Regions from separate parts of the Sphingobacterium sp. 1.A.5 genome, predicted to be linked through region 2. Evidence: riboswitches for the same ligand, from Rfam matches in the RefSeq annotation. Region 2 holds a riboswitch; the other holds the start of a gene.
What was found. Region 2 has a riboswitch for thiamine pyrophosphate ahead of CRT24_RS07465 (TonB-dependent receptor). Riboswitches for the same ligand answer to the same signal wherever they lie in the genome.
Positions count from the first base shown of each region.

Region 1: another riboswitch for thiamine pyrophosphate. It lies ahead of thiS (sulfur carrier protein ThiS); the one in region 2 lies ahead of CRT24_RS07465 (TonB-dependent receptor).

Region 1 covers NZ_PEBA01000023.1:252,349-258,264, forward strand. The annotation lists gene CRT24_RS11595 (sensor histidine kinase) at 1-281, opposite strand, end outside; gene CRT24_RS11600 (DUF6882 domain-containing protein) at 876-1,625, shown strand; gene CRT24_RS11605 (Rho termination factor N-terminal domain-containing protein) at 1,641-1,889, opposite strand; gene CRT24_RS11610 (DMT family transporter) at 1,944-2,816, opposite strand; gene CRT24_RS11615 (hypothetical protein) at 2,959-3,699, shown strand; TPP riboswitch at 3,777-3,875, shown strand; gene thiS (sulfur carrier protein ThiS) at 3,941-4,147, shown strand; gene thiC (phosphomethylpyrimidine synthase ThiC) at 4,165-5,916, shown strand, end outside.
Region 2 covers NZ_PEBA01000012.1:99,167-105,082, forward strand. The annotation lists gene CRT24_RS07450 (lipopolysaccharide biosynthesis protein) at 1-631, opposite strand, end outside; gene CRT24_RS07455 (acylphosphatase) at 634-915, opposite strand; gene CRT24_RS07460 (amidohydrolase family protein) at 951-2,114, opposite strand; TPP riboswitch at 2,281-2,411, shown strand; gene CRT24_RS07465 (TonB-dependent receptor) at 2,469-4,922, shown strand; gene dtd (D-aminoacyl-tRNA deacylase) at 5,047-5,505, shown strand; gene CRT24_RS07475 (nucleotide pyrophosphohydrolase) at 5,517-5,843, shown strand.

The DNA.
Region 1 (5,916 bases), on a different contig from region 2:
TATTCGTTCGACTTTTCAGGCTCCTTTAAATATTCTGCGACATTACTCAAATTGCCATAAATACTACTAAGTACATTAAACTCACTACTGTCATTGGTATCTAAATAATTCAGGGCTTGAATTGACGTTTCTTGAGAACCATAGTAATCACCCAAATCTGTTTGATTAATTGCCATGTTTACCAAGCTACTCGCAACCCCTAGACTGTCTTTATTTTCCAAATAAAGTAGCCTAGCTTTTTCAAAGTATACAAAAGCACTATCAGGTTCATTCTTTTCCAAAAATTCATAAGCCTGCTCATAGAAATGATTTTTTTCATGAGGCTCGTCCGGATTCACTTGTTTATTGCAAGATACAAACAGCAATATCCCTGCAATCGCTAATAATGGTTTCAATGGTAAATAGTTAAAGCACTAAAATAATAATTTATGCATTATGTTTAATCCCTCCACACTAATAATTACAGATATGAAACAATTTTTCACTCAAGGAAAGCACAACTTATTAGAAATCTTTAGAGTAATCATCATATCAAACTCTTTTATTAAACTAAAAATCAAATATTTACAAAAACCAAATCAATTCCTCAATCTTTAACTTTTATAAAGTTACAAAGGATAATTTTTGAAAAATTTAATTTGACAATTTAACAAGAATGACACTAACATCCCGTTTCACAATAAAAATACCAGATAATTTATGCGTAATTAATATTCATCGATATTAATCGAGAATGTTTTTCGCTTATAAACAGTAGATATAACACTACGAAAAAAGAATTTCCTTTGTGATTACGCATATGTTATATCATAAATTCACTTGCCTTTCTTAACTTCAACAGCAAAACTCAACAAACAACAGCAAATACATACATTATGGGATTTTTAAATAGATTATTTGGAAAATCTTCATCGAAAAAAGAAACCGAAAAACCAGAAAAACAAACCACAGAAAATACTCCTACATTCGAGCCTATAAAAACAGAATTAGAATTATTAGAAAGATATGTTGCCTTGGGATTTGAGAAACAGATAGATTTTTCGGAACTAATTGAAGGGAGAAGCTGGGATGCGGATTTAACTCGCGGCACCATTACTTTTGGAGAAGACATGGAGTTTCCAATTCAAATTATAGGAAGTTTTTCCTATTCTGTCAACACCTGGTTATGGGCGTGGGCAAATAGTCAGTCAAACTTACCGGAAAATTTAATGGTAGACGCAAAGAAATTAAAAGCATACGGCGTGCAACATAAAATTGACCAACTCAGGACGCCAGAATATACTATTAAACAGGAGGACCTACATCGATTAGGATTAATAGCAGTCGGAATGTTTAATGCTGATGGATATTATTTCGCTGATTATGGAAGTGGAATAATGCTCATGACAGTGAAATCTGATGAAATTAGAAAAAACAGGAAAATTGGACACTATAGAATATTTACAACATTCCCACAAGTAATTTCAAACTTCAATCTAGACCACAAAAATGCTTTCATAGCCTATTTAAAAGCAAAAGGCTACCTAATAGAAGAAAAAGAAAATAAAATAATTGGAACTAAAGGTTCTGATAGATGTGTAGCCATCTTAGATCAATCGCATAGAATAATAAACCTGGAAGGATAATATTTTCAAAGAATATTAATGGCCTCTGATTGCTTTTATTAATTCATCTTTGGTCATATTATGCCTATTTTTAATACCAATTTCTTTTGCCTCTGCCATTAGGTCTACCTTGGTCCTTTCGTCTAATTTTTTAGACCTGTGATCGATGGTACCTGCGGCTTGGGCATTAGAAATTCGTGCCGCTTTTTCTTTGCTCATTCCTTTATCTACCAAAGCATCATAGGTATCAGGCTTCTTGATTTGTGGAGCTTTATCTCTAGGCATAACTTTAAATTTTAATATATCTTTAGAACACCCAGAATTAATAATTGTTGAATCTTATTGAACTTCTTGATTTTTTGGAATTTGGACATTTCGCTTTGAAAAAACAGTTGTACCAATACTCGCCAAAACTACACAGGCGACAGATAACCATTGTGTAATGGTCAAAAATTCATGTAAAAATACGAGACCAGAAAGTGCAGCAAACGCTGGTTGCAAACTAGTCAGAATACTGAATGTCTTAGTAGGAAGTTTACCCAATGCAATCATATCTAAGGAAAAAGGCAAAGCTGAAGATAAAATGGCAACCAATAGACCTTTTCCAAATAGACTCAGGTTTAAATGCAAAATTGCTCCGTCCCATAATGCAAAAGGTAAGATAAAAAGGGTTGCTATAATCATTCCGGCGGAAACAGCTTGTCTTCCTTCCATAATCTTTGAAACTTTGCTCCCCATCATGATATATACAGCCCAAAATGTCCCTGCCAACAAAGCAAATAACAAACCTAAAGGATCAACACCATTACTTTGCCATGGGACAATCAAGAGAATCCCTGCGCAAGCTAAAACAGCCCAAACAACATCCAGCAATTTCCTAGACAGTGCAAATGCCAAAAACAATGGCCCTACAAACTCAATAGTTACACCCAGGCCCAATGGTATTCTTTGAATTGCCATGTAAAAAATCAAATTCATGACAGCAATCCCAAGACCATAAGCAGAACAATACAACCATTGCTGCTTTGTAAAAGTATGGAGTTTGGGCCTAGTAATGAGATATAAAATTATTGCTGAAAGTCCAATCCGCAATGCCGTGGTAGCTATTGGACCTATAGCTGGAAATAATTGCTTTGCAAAGGAAGCTCCGCCCTGTACACAGATCATAGATAAAATGGCGGCAGTAACGGCAAATTTTGTGTTTCGGATCATGTATTTCACCCAGGTTATTGCCGTAAAGATAAGGCAACTAGATAATTTCTCCTCAGGATTTGTTAAATTAAGTTATCACACAATTATCTTTGAACGATAAATCTTAAATTAGAATATAGTTTTAGGAACCAAAAATCATATCATGAAATTCAAACTAATTATTTTCATCATATTTAATTTCCTATTCACATCAGGTCTATATGCTCAGATTCAGTACAGCTATCCGGGAACTATCTTTTCCAGTGATAGTACTCTTTTATTAAAAAACATCGAAGTAATTAATAAAAGAACAAAGCAAACCTTATATTCAGGTGCTGACGGATCATTTCACATTGACGCAAATCCATATGACAGTATCATGTTTGTCCATCCTCATTGGAATACACTCACTATAGAAGCTTACGATTTGCCAGAGTTGGTATACCTTCAGAAGAAAGCTATCGTATTAGAGGAAATAGTCATAATGGGAAATACAAAAGCAGCAAGATTTAAGGAATTGCACGCCATGAAACATGATTACAATGTTAAGGGTGGCTTACATTATTCTGGAAAACCACCATGGTACCTCCTTTCTCCTTTTGGAGGCTCACCCATAACTTTCTTTTATGAAAAATTCAGTGCTGCAGGGAAAAACGCACGAAGATTTGAAAAGTTCATGAATCAAGAAATCGAAAATATGGAGGTCGACCAAATATTCAATAAGGTTTCCATTTATGAAATTATTCCAATGGAGAATGATGAACTCGAAAAATTTATGGTTGAATATAGACCAGACCTTGAAACTGCTCAATATTGGACGACTTATGACTTACATGTATATGTAAAAAATTCCTACAAAGAATTTAAAGAAAAGAATTCCCAAAACCATATAAACCTAAAGTAAACAGCACTACATACAGGCTTTTACGTGTAGTTTAAATAACAAATTATTTCTTTTAGTTAATTCATTTAGTTAACTTGCCCAAGCTTTAGGGGTGTCTGCACTTGTTGCAGGCTGAGATTTTACCCTTACAACCTGATCTAGATCATACTAGCGGAGGGAAAAGTAAAATGTCTTTCATGGGTCGCCTGTATCCAATGTAGCCATTCCTAAAGCATATTTATTGCTTATAAACTTTAATGGAATGGTATTAATCATCAATCATCAATTAACAAACTTTGCTTTTCCAATTAACAATTTGGAAGAATTAATGCATTTGGAACTCAAAGGCAAAACAAATGGCGTAGCTATAGCTCTTAACAATCAAGTTATTCCAAGAAACTCCTGGTCTGTTACTCCATTGGCAGACAACGATTCAATTCTAATCATTACCGCAACCCAAGGTGGATAATCCTAAAACAAAAAATCATGAAAGAACAAGAAATAACAACGAACCCATTTTCAAATTCGAAAAAAGTATTTATCCCCGGAAAGATCCATCCCATACAGGTTGCGATGAGAGAAATATCGCTAACTCCAACAAAACTTTCCAATGGCTCCGTGGAAATTAATCCTCCAATCACTATTTATGACACCTCCGGTCCTTATACAGATGAAAACGTCACAATTGATATCCGAAAAGGAATAAATAGACTCCGAGAAGAGTGGATATTAAATCGTAATGATGTAGAAGTCCTGGACAATATAAGTTCTGAATATGGCATCCTAAGATTGAACGACTCCAAATTGGATGAGCTGAGATTTTCATATAACCACAAACCGAAAAGGGCTATCGAGGGGGCAAATGTAACTCAGCTACATTATGCTAGAAAAGGAATCATTACACCAGAAATGGAATATGTTGCTATAAGAGAGAATCAAAAGATAGAACAACTGGAAACTGTTACAAAAGGAATGGCAGAACAACATCCTGGTCAAAATTTCGGAGCAAAAACACCAACTTACATTACAGCTGAATTTGTAAGAGATGAGATTGCTGCAGGTAGAGCTATCATTCCAAACAATATTAATCACCCCGAAAGTGAACCAATGATCATCGGCAGGAATTTCTTAGTGAAAATCAATGCCAATATAGGTAATAGTGCAGTCAGTTCGAGCATCGAAGAAGAAGTTGAAAAGGCTGTATGGGCCTGTCGCTGGGGCGCTGATACCATAATGGACCTTTCAACAGGAAAGAACATTCATGAAACTAGAGAATGGATAATTCGAAATTCTCCAGTTCCAATTGGAACAGTACCAATCTATCAAGCATTAGAAAAAGTAAAAGGAATTCCTGAGGACCTTACATGGGAAATTTTTAAAGATACATTGATCGAACAAGCTGAACAGGGAGTCTCTTATTTTACCATTCATGCTGGTGTATTATTGCGATATATTCATCTTACCGCCAAAAGGGTAACCGGAATTGTTTCTAGAGGAGGTTCCATCATGGCAAAATGGTGCCTATTTCACCACAAAGAGAATTTTTTATATACCCACTTTGAAGAGATATGTAAGATTATGAAGCAATATGATGTTGCTTTTTCTTTAGGAGATGGCCTGAGGCCAGGATCTATTGCTGATGCCAATGATGCTGCACAATTTGCCGAATTGGAAACGTTGGGAGAACTAACGAAAATAGCTTGGAAACATGATGTTCAGGTAATGATTGAAGGTCCCGGTCATGTCCCAATGCATATGATAAAGGAAAACATGGAAAAACAGTTAAAAGAATGCGATGAAGCACCATTTTACACTTTAGGACCATTGACGACAGATATAGCTCCAGGATATGACCATATCACCTCTGCAATTGGAGCTGCAATGATTGGATGGTATGGCTGTGCCATGTTGTGTTATGTCACTCCAAAGGAACACTTAGGCCTGCCAAACAAAAAAGATGTAAAGGATGGAGTTATCACCTATAAACTTGCTGCACATGCAGCTGATTTAGCAAAAGGCCATCCAGGAGCACAATATAGAGACAATGCCCTCAGCAAAGCGCGATTTGAATTTAGATGGGAAGACCAGTTCAACTTGTCCTTAGACCCTGATACTGCTAGAGAATTTCATGATGAAACACTGCCAGCAGATGCAGCAAAAGTTGCTCATTTCTGCTCAATGTGCGGCCCAAAATTTTGTTCAATGAAAATCACTCAAGAAATCAGGGAAGCAACCGAA
Region 2 (5,916 bases):
TAACCGCACTAGCAATAAGGTTAGCAATAAACACATTCCCTAACCAACCTTCACGAAACCAACCAGCACTGAATTCCCTGAAAAATTCTGAAGAAATGTTGAGCTTAGGTAACCATGCCAATAAAAATAGATTGATGAAAATAAATACAAGAATATTGATGAGCTTTACAAATCCATAACGGATAGGACGACCTTCTGCACGTAATTTCGCAAAAGGAACTACAGCAACCGCATCAACCGCTATTATCAATGCAAATAACTTGACATACACCATATAGTCAGAAGTATTTTCTCCTTGACTCAACCAATTCGCAATAGGATGTAGAAACGTAAATACGGTCAACAGAAAGATGACCGTAGTGATAAGCGTGATGAAAAAACTGTTATCAAACACTTTCTTCTTATCTCCCTCTACTTTTTGAAGATAACGAAAAAAGGTAGTCTCCATTCCAAAAGCTAAGACAGCATTCAGCATGGAAGCTATCGCAAATAGATTGGTGAAAATACCGTAAATAGATGTTGAGAATTTAGCAGTAAAGAATGGGGTCATCACAAACCCCAGCATTCTTGAAATGATGGTCGAAAGACCATAAATCATCGTATCGCTGACAAATTTCTTAATTACCGACACGTTTATTTATTTTTCTTGATAACCTCAAAATTCCGAAATCCCTTAAGATCTGTGGATTCTTCATAATCCACTTGGTCTACCTCAGCTTTTTCTGGACCTTCCCCACAAAATTCCAACAAAGATTCAAGGGCAAATTCATCGCCTTCTGCTTCGATATAAACTGAACCATCGGATAAGTTCTTTACAAAACCTTTTACACCCAACTGATCAGCAACAGCCTTCGTAGATGCTCGAAAAAAAACACCTTGAACCTTTCCGGTAACCTTAATATTCCAATGTTTCATGAATACAAAGGTATAAGAAGAAATAGAATTAAAAACTATCTAATTCTTCTTACCTTAACTTTTGGATTGAGCTTGAAGGTATCCATACCTTCAAGCAACAATAAACCTGGTCTTTTTCCAACTTCCAATGAACCTAATTCGCTATCTAAATTCAAAGCTTTTGCCCCATTTAAAGTAGCCCATTTGATAGTTTCATTAAAATCCAATTCTGGATATTCTTGGTGAATAACTTTCAATTCCTCTAAAATATCCAACGTATCATTTGACGCCAAACTATCTGTGCCAATAACGATATCATGACCTCCCAGGATGAAATTATTAATTTTTGGGATTCTATCTTCAATGTAAAGATTAGCTTTGGGACACAAACAGAAATAAACAGATCTGCCCATCCTATCCACAAAATCCAGATCCTTAATTGACGTGTAGGTATTATGGACTAATATCAATTTATTCTTGGCAGGTATATAAGGCAGGTAAGATTGAATGGAATTTCTTGCTTGCGCCCTGAAATCCTCCATAACCACATCCATCTTTTCAAAAAAGTCCAAGAACTCCCCCTCTTTATATCTAAAAAGCTTGTTCTCCTCATCACTTTCTTGATTATGGATACTGATAATATTATCCTCACTGATTGCTCTTTTAAGAGTTTTAAACAAAAATTTGGAACATGAATATGGTGCATGTGGGGTAATCGAAGAATGTTTATAGTCAAAGTGGAATTCAATTTCCTTAGCAATGTCGATTCTTGTAACTACATCCTCCTTGGTAGTAGCCATGACCTCTACAAAGGTATGATATTTTATAGGGCTAGTCTCTTTGATTTTTGCTGTAACTGCAGAATTCACATGGTCACCTACGGCTTGGATGCCATTCTCGTACATTAATTTGTCAGCTGCTTCGATTGCCTCTTCCAATTTCATCTCATGATTTCCCCGTTCATTGATTACTGTAGAAAGAAAGATTGGAAGACCTGTCCTTCTTGGAACTACACCAAGCATATGCGAGAGTTCCAAATGGCAATGTGCATTAATAAAACCTGGGATTAACGCCCCTTTAAATTGTTCTATCAGGGTCTCATCTATCTCACCTGGATTGAAAACACCCTTAACAACTCCATCTTCGTCCATCGCAACGACCCCCTTTTTTATAGCAAGACCGGCAACGGGAAACACAACATCAGCAGCGTAATAGTTCATAAAAATATAAGTTCCGTTTTTCTAAAAGTTAGCGAATTTAACCCATCGAGGGCATTGCAGGCAATTTACAAAAAATTATAATCAGTTTAACTAATAAAAAAATAATTACGAATTTGTTACAATATTATTAAAATTTTGTTTTTTTCAACCAAAAGCCTAGATTTGCCCTATCTATTAGGGGTGCCTTGTTTAATAACACAAAGACAGGCTGAGATTATACCCTGTGTTTCAACAACATACAAGAAACACAAACCTGATCTGGGTAATGCCAGCGTAGGGAAAGGGCGGTTAAATAAAACTTGTTGTAACCCCTTGCAGCAAGAAAGTTTAACTCATTAAAACAAAAAATTTATTATGTTCAACAAGCTTTGGGCTACTATAGCCTTATGTTTGCTAACGCTCATGAGCTATGCACAACAAACCTTCACTGTAAGGGTTTTAGATAGTTCTGGAGCCCCAGCAATAGGTGCAACCGTAACTATTGACGGAAAAACCAAATCTTCAAACAATCAAGGAATCGTCGAATTCAGCAACCTGAAAGACCAATTCTATAACTTAAAAATTTCTTTTATCGGTTATAAATCGGAAGTTTCAAGAATCAATCCATCTGTCGTAGCTAATTTTTCCATACAATTAAAAGATGAGGATTTTAAGTTTGAGGAGGTTTATGTCTCTGCAACACGTGCAAAAGAAAACTCAGCAACAACATTTAAAACACTAAATGAAGAGGAAATCCAGAAAAAAAATCTTGGACAGGATATACCGTATTTATTGGACCAAACACCAGGAGTGGTCATTGGTTCTGATGCTGGTGCCGGTATCGGATATACCAATATGACAATCCGAGGATCCGACAATGAAAGAATTAATGTCACATTAAATGGAGTCCCTCTAAATAACCCCGAGAGTATGGGATCTTTCTTTGTAAATCTTCCCGATTTTGCTTCTAATACAGAAAGTATACAGATCCAACGCGGAATAGGAACTTCAACTAACGGACCCGCAGCATTTGGAGCCTCACTCAATTTCCAAACAGATAGATTGGAAGAAAAACCATATCTGGAATTCAATAACGCATTCGGATCTTATAATTCATGGAAAAATACATTAAAAGCTGGTTCAGGATTGATCGCTAACAAATATGCCTTCAATGCACGCTTATCAAGAATAAGCTCTGACGGATATGTAGATAGAGCATCATCAAATCTTAAATCATTCTATGTAGATGGAGGAATATACACCGATAAGCACACCTTAAAAGCAACGGTATTCTCAGGGAAAGAAAAAACTTACCAAGCTTGGTATGGATTGGCAGAACCTCTTTTCACCGGAAATAAAGATAGAATTGAGGAATATGCAGATAATTTATGGCTATTCGACGCTGAAAGAGAGAGGTTCTTGAATGGAGATCGCAAATACAACTATTATACTTATGACAATCAAACAGATAATTATACCCAAACCCATGCGCATCTAAACTACTCTTATCGCCCTTCTGAAAAGATGACCTTCAATACTGCCCTACATTATACACGTGGAGCTGGTTATTATGAAGAATTTAGGTCAATGGATGGTTTAACTCATTACGGAATCGATACTTTACTTCAAAACGGTGAGATTATCAAAAATACCGATCTAATCCGTAGGAGGTGGTTGGACAACCATTTTTATGGCTTGACTTATTCCTTGATATATAAACCTTCAAACAATCTAAATTTCACCTTTGGAGGAGCATACAACCAATATAAAGGCGACCACTATGGCGAAGTGATTTGGGCTAACTTGATTCCTGATGATCAATTAGGAGAAAAGTATTATTTCAGCCAGGCAAATAAAAATGATTTCAACTTCTTTGCCAAGGCTGATTACAGACTGGAAAATGTGCTTTTCAATCTAGACCTGCAATATCGTAATATAGTTTACAATGGTAAAGGTGATGATGACAAAATCAAAGACTTTAAATTTGATGACCACCATAATTTCATAAATCCAAAAGCGGGTATTACATATTTCTTAAATGACAATTCAAACTTATATGCATCCTATGCTTTTGCGAGCAAAGAACCAACAAGAAATGACTATGTAGAGAATCCAATCGGAGAATTCCCGAAAACCGAAAAGATGCAAGATATTGAAGCTGGGTATAGGTTTAGAAATGAAAACTTCAATCTTGGTGCAAACGCTTATGCCATGCTTTATAGAGACCAATTGATTCCTACCGGCGCATTGAATGATGTTGGATCAGCAGTGCGAATCAATGTGGACAAAAGCTATAGACTGGGCTTTGAATTAGATGCTAGCTGGAGAGTACACCCAAAATTCTTATGGGCAGCTACCGCAGCATTGAGCCAAAATAAAATCAAGGATTTTGTAGAGCACATACCTGTTTATGATGCAGATTTTAATGTCGTAAAAAATGAACTAATTACCCATAAGTCTACTGATATAGCAAAATCGCCCGCAGTAGTCCTTTCAAATAATATTACATATAGACCTATAGAAGCTTTGAGCTTTAGTTTCTTGAGCAAATATATATCTAGAATATATTTGGATAATACATCAGGCAAGAACAGAAGTATCGCTCCATCCTTCGTCAATAATTTTCAAGCGGTATATACTTTCTCAGCATTTGGAATAGAAAAAATAGACCTCAACTTAATGGTCAACAATATCTTCAATGAGAAATATGCTACCTCTGGTTATACATACAGCATGATTATGCAGTCCGTTGGACAAAGAGACTACTTTAATTTCTACTATCCACAGGCAGAAACCAATGCCATGTTAGGATTGAATATCAGATTTTAAAAATAAACAATAAAGAGGTTGCCATGCTTGCTGTACCCGGCAACCTCTATTTGCCAAGCTTGAAGTCTCCACCTACCTCAAATAAAATCTTGCCAAATCCATTTTAACTTAATATTTTTAAACCATGCGAGCAGTAATCCAACGTGTAACCTATGCCTCATGTACCGTAAAAGGACAAATCACCGGAAAAATAGACCAAGGCTTACTTATATTTCTAGGAGTAGAAGAAGAAGATGGAAAAGAAGACCTACAATGGTTAGCTCAGAAACTGGTGAACCTGCGAATATTTTCTGATGAGAATGGCCTAATGAATAAATCAATTCAAGATATCAATGGAAACATTTTATTGATTTCCCAATTCACACTTTTTGCGCAAACAAAAAAAGGAAACAGACCTTCCTTTATTCGTGCTGGCAAACCAGATATAGCTAAACCTATGTATGAAGAAATGGGAAAGGTATTATCAGAATTGTTAAATAAAAATGTTCAAATGGGAGTTTTCGGAGGAGACATGAAAATTGAGTTACTAAATGATGGACCAGTAACCATCATCATGAATACAAAGGACAAGGATAATTTCTAAAAAAACCAAATATGACCATCAAAGAAGCACAGGAAATGGTTGATAAATGGATAACTACAACGGGAGTCCGTTATTTCAATGAACTTACAAATACTGCCATGTTAATGGAAGAAGTAGGTGAAGTAGCCAGGATCATGGCAAGACAATACGGAGAGCAATCTTTCAAGAAATCGGACGAAGAAGTAAATTTAGGCGATGAAATGGCAGATGTATTATTTGTATTGATATGCCTAGCAAACCAAACTGGAATTGATCTGACATCAGCGCTGGAAAAAAACCTTGACAAAAAAAATATGCGAGATTCAGAAAGACACAAAAACAATCAAAAATTAAAATAATCCTTTAAGAAGCATCCGTTCTTATGCCTATTGTCTATTGTCTCTCTTACCTAGTACACCCAAATATCGTCCC